One region of the Kitasatospora sp. NPDC085464 genome, then DNA from elsewhere that is predicted to be linked to it. Evidence: riboswitches for the same ligand, from Rfam matches in the RefSeq annotation. Region 1 holds a riboswitch; the other holds the start of a gene.

Region 1 (3,500 bases):
GAGGCGCGCGTCCGCCAGGCGGGCGCGCAGCGTGTCCGCGGCCATCAGATCAGCATCGCCTGGGCACGGCGCTTGACCTCGGTGCCGCGGTTCTCCCGCAGCGCCTGGATCGGGCTGCCGGGCAGCGACGGGTCCTCGGTGAAGAGCCACTCCAGGATCTCCACATCGTTGTACCCGCAGTCGCGCAGCACGGTCAGGGTGCCGGACAGGTGCTTGACCAGCCCCTGGCCGTCGATGAACGCCGCAGGGACCTGCAGCGACTTGTTCGGGCCCCGCCGGATGGCAATCAGCCCGCCGCTGCGGACCAGGTCGCGCACCTCGGTGACCCGCACCCCCCACTGCTCCGAGATGTCGGGGAGGTACATCCACTCGGGGACCAGGGCTTCAATCTTGCTTTCGATCTCACTCACGCCACCAGACTGCCACCTCCGCGGCCTGCCGCGCACCAGCCGCTACCCCGCGACGGCCGACTTCAGCGGCACCGCCGGGTCCGCGGCGCGGGCCGGGTCCAGCGCCGTACCGCGCTCGATCAGCTTCCGCCCCTGGGTGAGGTCGCGCGGCCGGTCCACGGTCAGCAGCGCGCTCGGCACGCCGCCCCGCAGCCACAGCACCGCCCAGGAGTCGTCCTGCGGACCGCCGCGCCACAGCACCTCGTCGCCCTCGGCGTGCCGGCCCGCGTACTGGACCATCCGCCCGAACTGCTCCGACCAGAAGTACGGCACCGGGTCGTACGGCGGCGCGTCCGCGCCGAGGACGGCGGCGGCCACCGCCTCGCCGGACTGCAGCGCGTGGTCCCAGTGCTGGACGGCGAGCCGGGCCCCGGCCCGGGCCGAGGGGTAGCTGACGCAGTCGCCGGCCGCGAAGACCCCGGGCAGGCCGGTACGCAGCCGCGCGTCCACCACGACGGCGCCGGAGCCGTCCAGCTCGACGCCGGAGCCGGCCAGCCACTCGGTCGCGGGCCGGGCTCCGATGCCGACCACCACCTCGTCGGCGGGCAGGTGCGAGCCGTCCGCCAGCAACACCGCGCCGGGCTCGACGGCGGCCACGCCGACCCCGCAGCGCAGGTCGACGCCGGCCTCGGTGTACCAGGCGGCCATCGCCGAGCCGATCACGGTCGGCAGCGCGCCGGGCAGCGGCGCCGCGCCCGCCTCGACCACGGTCACCTCGCAGCCCGCCGCGCGGGCCGCGGTGGACACCTCGGCGCCGATCCAGCCCGCGCCGACCAGCACCAGCCGCAGACCGGGGCGCAGCAGCGCGCGCAGCGCCAGCGCGTCGTCCAGGGTGTGCAGCAGGTGCGCCCGCTCGGCACCGGGCAGGGCCCGCGGGACGGCGCCGGTGGCGATCACCAGCGAGCCGTACGGGAGGTCGCCGCCGTCCGTGTGCAGCACTCCGGGGGTGAGGCCGGCGGCCCGGACTCCGGTGCGGACCTCGATGCCGAGGTGCGCGTAGTCGATGTCCAGGGCGGTGCTGTCGCTCTTGCCGAGCAGCACGTCCTTGGAGAGCGGCGGCCGGTCGTACGGCGCGTGCGGCTCCTCGCCGACCAGCGTGATCCGCCCGCGCCACCCGCCCTGCCGCAGCTTCAGGGCGCACTGCGCCCCGGCCAGCCCGGCTCCGACGACGACCACCTGATCCGTTCCGCTCAGCTCTGCCACGCCCGTCACTGTACTCAGCACCACGCGGCGGCCCGGGGGCCGTCCCACCCTTCGTACGGCCCTTCGGCCGCCCCCGGCCCCGGCGTTATGGTGGGGACACCATCACGGGAGCCCGGCGAACCGGGCTGAGAGGCGGGCTGGCACGGCCTGCGACCGTCCGAACCTGATCCGGGTCATACCGGCGAAGGGAGAAGAGCAGCTTTGACACGCATGCCATCGGACGTCCGCGCCGACGTCCTGGTGATCGGCGGGGGCATCATCGGCCTCGCCGTCGCCTGGCGGGCGGCGCAGCGCGGGCTGCGGACCGTCGTGGTCGACCCCTCCCCCGGCGGCGGGGCGGGCCTGGTCGCGGCCGGGATGCTCGCCCCGGTCACCGAGCTCCAGTACGGCGAGGAGCCGTTGCTGCGGCTCGGCATGGCCTCCAACGAGCGGTACGCGGCCTTCGCCGCCGAGCTCACCGAGGCGAGCGGCGGCCAGGACACCGGCTACCGGCGCTGCGGCACGATCGCCGTGGCGCTGGACTCCGACGACCGCGAGGAGCTGCGCGAACTACACGCCTTCCACCAGCGGCTCGGCCTGGACTCGACGTGGCTGACCGGCCGGGAGGCCCGCAGGCTGGAGCCGATGCTCGCCCCCGGTGTGCGCGGCGGCCTGCACGTCGCGGACGACCACCAGGTGGACGGCCGGCGGATGCTCGCCGCCCTGCTGCCGGCCGGGGAGCGGGCGGGTGTCGTCGTCCGGCCCGCCGGGGCGGTGGAGCTGCTGGTCGAGGGCGGCCGCGCGGTCGGCGCCCGGCTGAGCACCGACGAGACCGTGACCGCCGACCAGGTCGTCCTCGCCGCCGGCCCGCACAGCCACCGGCTGGCCGGTCTGCCCGAGGGCGTGCTGCCCGCGATCCGCCCGGTGAAGGGGCAGGTGCTGCGCCTGCGCGTCCCCGACGCCTTCCGGCCGTTCCTCTCCCGCAACGTCCGCGCCGTGGTGCGCGGCCGGCACGTCTACCTGGTGCCGCGGGAGAACGGCGAGCTGGTGATCGGGGCGACCACCGAGGAGCAGGGCTACGACACCACCGTCACCGCCGGAGGGGTGTACGAACTCCTGCGCGACGCGCACGAGTTGGTCCCGGGGATCACCGAACTCCCGCTGGCGGAGACCTCGGCCGGGCTGCGTCCCGGCTCGCCCGACAACGCACCGCTGCTCGGCCCGACCACCCTTCCCGGGCTGATCGCCGCCACCGGCCACTACCGCAACGGCGTGCTGCTCACCCCGGTGACCGCCGACCTGCTCTCCGAGTACCTGGCCACCGGCGAACTCCCTGAGCTTGCAAGGCCGTTCACCCCCACCCGGTTCTCCCCCGACCGCTCCACCACGAAGGCCCAGGCATGACCGAGACCGCACCGACCGGATCCGCACCGGCCGAGACCGCACCCGCCGCGACCGCGACCGCGACCGCACCCACCGAGCCCGCGCCGCGCGGATCCGCGCGGGCCGGGACGGCGCCGACCGGGATCGTCCTGACCGTCAACGGCACGCCCCGCGAGCTGCCCGCCACGACCACCCTCGCCGAGCTGGTGGCCACCGTGAGCCGGGCCAACACCGGCGTCGCCGCCGCCCTCAACGAGGCCGTGGTGCCCCGCAGTTCGTGGTCCGAGACGCCGCTGAGCGCGGGCGACCGGATCGAGATCCTCACCGCCGTGCAGGGAGGCTGAGATGGCCGACGACCTGCTCACCATCGCCGGGACGGCCTTCTCCTCCCGGCTGATCATGGGCACCGGCGGCGCGCCGAGCCTGGAGGTCCTGGAGCGCGCGCTGCTCGCCTCCGGCACCGAGCTGACCACCGTCGCGATGCGC
Region 2 (3,500 bases), on a different contig from region 1:
GGAAGGCGGCGAGGGTGTGTTCGGGCAGGGCGTGGGAGGAACCGCGGTGGGCGATCACCTGGACGGGCACCGCGGTGCGCGCCGCCGCCGAGGACAGGTCTGGGCTGGTCACAGGGCCAACGATAGGCGGCGGAGGTGACGGGGAGGCGAAGACGGCCCCAACCTGTGGGGCCGTCTGCCGGTTGCCGGGGGGTCGCCGGGCGTCCACGCGGGGGATGCCCGGCGCCCGCGCGAGGGTCGTCGTGCGCCCGCGCGAGGGGTGCCCGGCGCGTCGGGTGACGGCGCGCCGGGCCCCGGGGCGCGGGGTGTCAGCGCGCCGTGCGGCGGGAGAGCGGGGTGAGCGCCCAGGTGGCCAGGGCGGGCACCAGGAAGGCGAACAGCGAGGCGGAGGTCCACTCCTGCGGGGTGAAGTGCAGGGCGTCCTGGGCCGAGGTCCAGAAGTCCGTCCACCAGTCCGCCACCTTGGTCGGCGCGATGAACTGGTAGACCGCGAAGCCCAGCACCCACGGCAGCAGCATCGTCCAGCGGCCCGGCGCGTCCTCGGCGAGGTTCCAGCCGCGGCGCCCGGCGCCGAGGAAGAAGTCCACCGCCAGCACCGCCAGCAGCGGCACGAACACCGAGCCGATCAGGCCCAGGAAGTTGTAGTAGCTGTCGGTGAACTTGTCGATCTGCAGTGCCAGCACGGTGGTCAGCACGCCGATCCCGCCGCTCAGCATCCGGCGGTCCACCTTCGGCAGCAGGTTCTGCACCGACATCGCGGTCGAGTACACGTTGGCGAAGGACTGGTCGGTCTCGCGCAGCACCAGCACCAGCAGGAACAGCCAGCCGGCCCAGACGCCCAGGAAGGAGTCGAAGATCTTGTCCGGGTCGCCGCCGGACTGCAGCAGCGCCATCAGGCCGAGCACGTAGCACCAGACCTGGGCGATCGTGTACCCGGAGAAGCTGCCCCAGAACGCCGAGCGCGCGGTGCGCGAGTGCCGGGTGTAGTCGGCGGCCAACGGGACGAAGGAGACCGACACCGCGATCATCGCGTCGGTCGCGCCGAGGAAGCCGTGCCAGTTGCCGGCGCCCGGGTCCGGCACGCCCTGACGCCCCAGCTGGACGGTGAAGTACACCATCGCCACGGCCACCGCGCCGGCCACGAAGCGGCGCAGCACCGCGATCGAGCCCAGCGGCCAGATCGTCAGCGCGGTGGTCACAGCCCCCGCGAGCAGCACGAACAGCCAGCGGTAGCCGGTGGTGTGGGCGACGGTCTGGGCGCCCGCCGAGATGGTGAGCAGTTCGAAGACGCCCCAGCCGATGCACTGGACGATGTTCAGCACCGTCGGCAGGTACGACAGCCGGGTGCCGAACAGCCCGCGCAGGTTCGCCATCGCGGGGGCGCCGGTCCGGGCGCCGATCAGCGCGGCCACGCCGAGCATCGCGGTGCCGACGGCCGTGCCGACCACGATCGCGGTCACCGCGGCGGCCAGCGACAGCTCGCTGCCGGGGGCGCCGAGCACGGTGGCGGCGGTGGAGAAGCCGATCAGGCTGACGCCCAGGTTCATCCAGAGCGCGAAGTGGTCGCGGAACCGCAGCGTGCGCGGCGGTTCGGTGTCCAGGACCAGCGGCGCCTCGACGCGTTCGAGGCGCTCGGAGCGGTCCAGGACGGCGGTCGCGGCACCCGTGCCGGCCACGGGGCCGGAGGAATCCGCGGGGGCGGGGAAGTCCCCGGAGCCGGGGGCACCCGAAGAAGAGGATGGCGAAGCAGACGGCATGGCCGATACTCCCTACGCCGGCATTACCCGGACAGGTTCCGGCGGTCTGCGCCCCCTCGACCGTGCGCCTCGCTCGCGTGGCGTACGGTCGACATGCGCACTCTCAGCCTGGTCGGTCCAAGCTCCCGCGTGTCAGTTTGGAGCGACAGGCTAACCGGCAGGGGGGCGAACGCCCAAGGCCACGGCGTGCGCGGTCCGCATCGCGGGACGCCAGGCGGGGAGGGGAGCCCCCGGCCGTCGGCACCGGCTAAGGATTCTTATGAGTTCTTCAGAGGGGTCCTTACGGCAATCGAATCGACAATGCGAAAAACTATGGTCCTTGGTTCTGCCAGCTATGGAGGTCGTCCGTGAGCACCGAGCGCGAGGTTGGGCCCACCGGGCCGCAGGGGGAGCAGCCCGCCGGCCAGGGGGCGGCTGAGTCGGCTCCCGACGGCCCCGCTCAGGGCGGGCACAAGCCGACCATGGCCTTCCGCCGGGTCACCGAGCCGGAGGCGGCGGCCGACGCCGTCGACGCCGCTCCGGCGGACGCGGCCCACGCCGGTGCCGCTCCGGCGGAGGGCGGCCACAAGCCGACCATGGCGTTCAGCCGGGTGCCCGAGTCCGCGGCCGAGCCGACGGGGTCGGAGCCGGCCCCGGAGGCCGCCGCGCCGGAGGGCGGGCACAAGCCCACCGTGGCCTTCACCAAGGTCCCCGCGCCGCAGGCACCGGCCGAGGCGCCCGCCGCACCCGTCGCAGCTGCCGCACCCGTCGCGCCGGTTGCCGAGGAGCCCGCCGTCGACCCGGCCACCGGGTACATCGACGCGCCGCCGCCGGTCCTGCCGCCCGCGCCGGCCGCTCCCGCGGCCCCGGTGCTGCCGCCGGCCGCCAACCCGTACGCCACGCCGACCCACGGCGTCCCCGCCGCCGGCGCGCACGACCCGTACGCCGCCGCATCCGCCCCCGGCACCCCGGCCGCGCCCGGCGCACACGGCCACCACCCGTTCGGCGCCGGCCAGCCGCTCGGCGGCTGGGGCCCGACCCACGACGCCACCTCCGGCGGCGCGGGCCACCCCGGCGGCCCGTCCGGCCCGCTGGGTTACCCGGCCGACTACCCCGGTGGCCCGACCGGCGGCGGCCCGCGCAAGAAGCGCGGCGGTCTGGTCGCCGTGATCGCGGCCGTCGCGCTGGTCGCCGGGGTGGCCGGCGGCGCCGTCGGCGTCACCGTGGCCGACCGCAACGGCAGCAGCAGCTCCGCGGACGACCACCGCAGCACCACCGTCCAGGCCAGCGACACCCAGAAGAACGAGCCCGCCCCCGGCTCGATCGCCGCCATCGCGCAGAAGGCGCTGCCGAGCGTCGTCACCATCAAGGCGCAGGGCAACGGCGAGTCCGGCACCGGCACCGGCTTCGTCTTCGACACCGAGGGCCACATCCTCACCAACAACCACGTGGTCGCGCCGACCCTCAACGGCGGCAAACTGACCGTCAAGTTCGCCGACGGCACCTCGTACAACGCCTCGGTGCTGGGCCACGCCGAGGGCTACGACGTCGCCGTCATCAAGATCGACAACCCGCCGAAGAGCAAGCTGGCCCCGCTGCCGCTGGCCGACTCCGACAAGGTCAACGTCGGCGACGCCACCGTCGCGATCGGCGCGCCGTACGGTCTGGAGTCCACCGTCACCAGCGGCATCATCAGCGCCAAGGACCGCCCGGTCGCATCCGGCGACGAGACCGGCTCGCAGGCCTCGTACATGAACGCCCTGC

The links. A riboswitch is a leader RNA that binds a small molecule or an ion and turns the genes downstream of it on or off. The one in region 1 is predicted to bind thiamine pyrophosphate.
Region 2: linked by a shared signal. The riboswitch ahead of ACIGG8_RS34140 (purine-cytosine permease family protein) and the one ahead of thiO (glycine oxidase ThiO) in region 1 are both predicted to bind thiamine pyrophosphate.

The regions. Positions count from the first base shown of each region.
Region 1 is NZ_JBITTM010000012.1:90,476-93,975, forward strand. Features, by position in the region: gene thiE (thiamine phosphate synthase) at 1-45, opposite strand, end outside; gene ACIGG8_RS12955 (Rv2175c family DNA-binding protein) at 45-410, opposite strand; gene ACIGG8_RS12960 (NAD(P)/FAD-dependent oxidoreductase) at 453-1,661, opposite strand; TPP riboswitch at 1,747-1,859, shown strand; gene thiO (glycine oxidase ThiO) at 1,863-3,035, shown strand; gene thiS (sulfur carrier protein ThiS) at 3,032-3,358, shown strand; gene ACIGG8_RS12975 (thiazole synthase) at 3,360-3,500, shown strand, end outside.
Region 2 is NZ_JBITTM010000049.1:59,188-62,687, forward strand. Features, by position in the region: gene ACIGG8_RS34135 (glycerophosphodiester phosphodiesterase family protein) at 1-112, opposite strand, end outside; gene ACIGG8_RS34140 (purine-cytosine permease family protein) at 309-1,676, opposite strand; TPP riboswitch at 1,750-1,896, opposite strand; gene ACIGG8_RS34145 (S1C family serine protease) at 2,105-3,500, shown strand, end outside.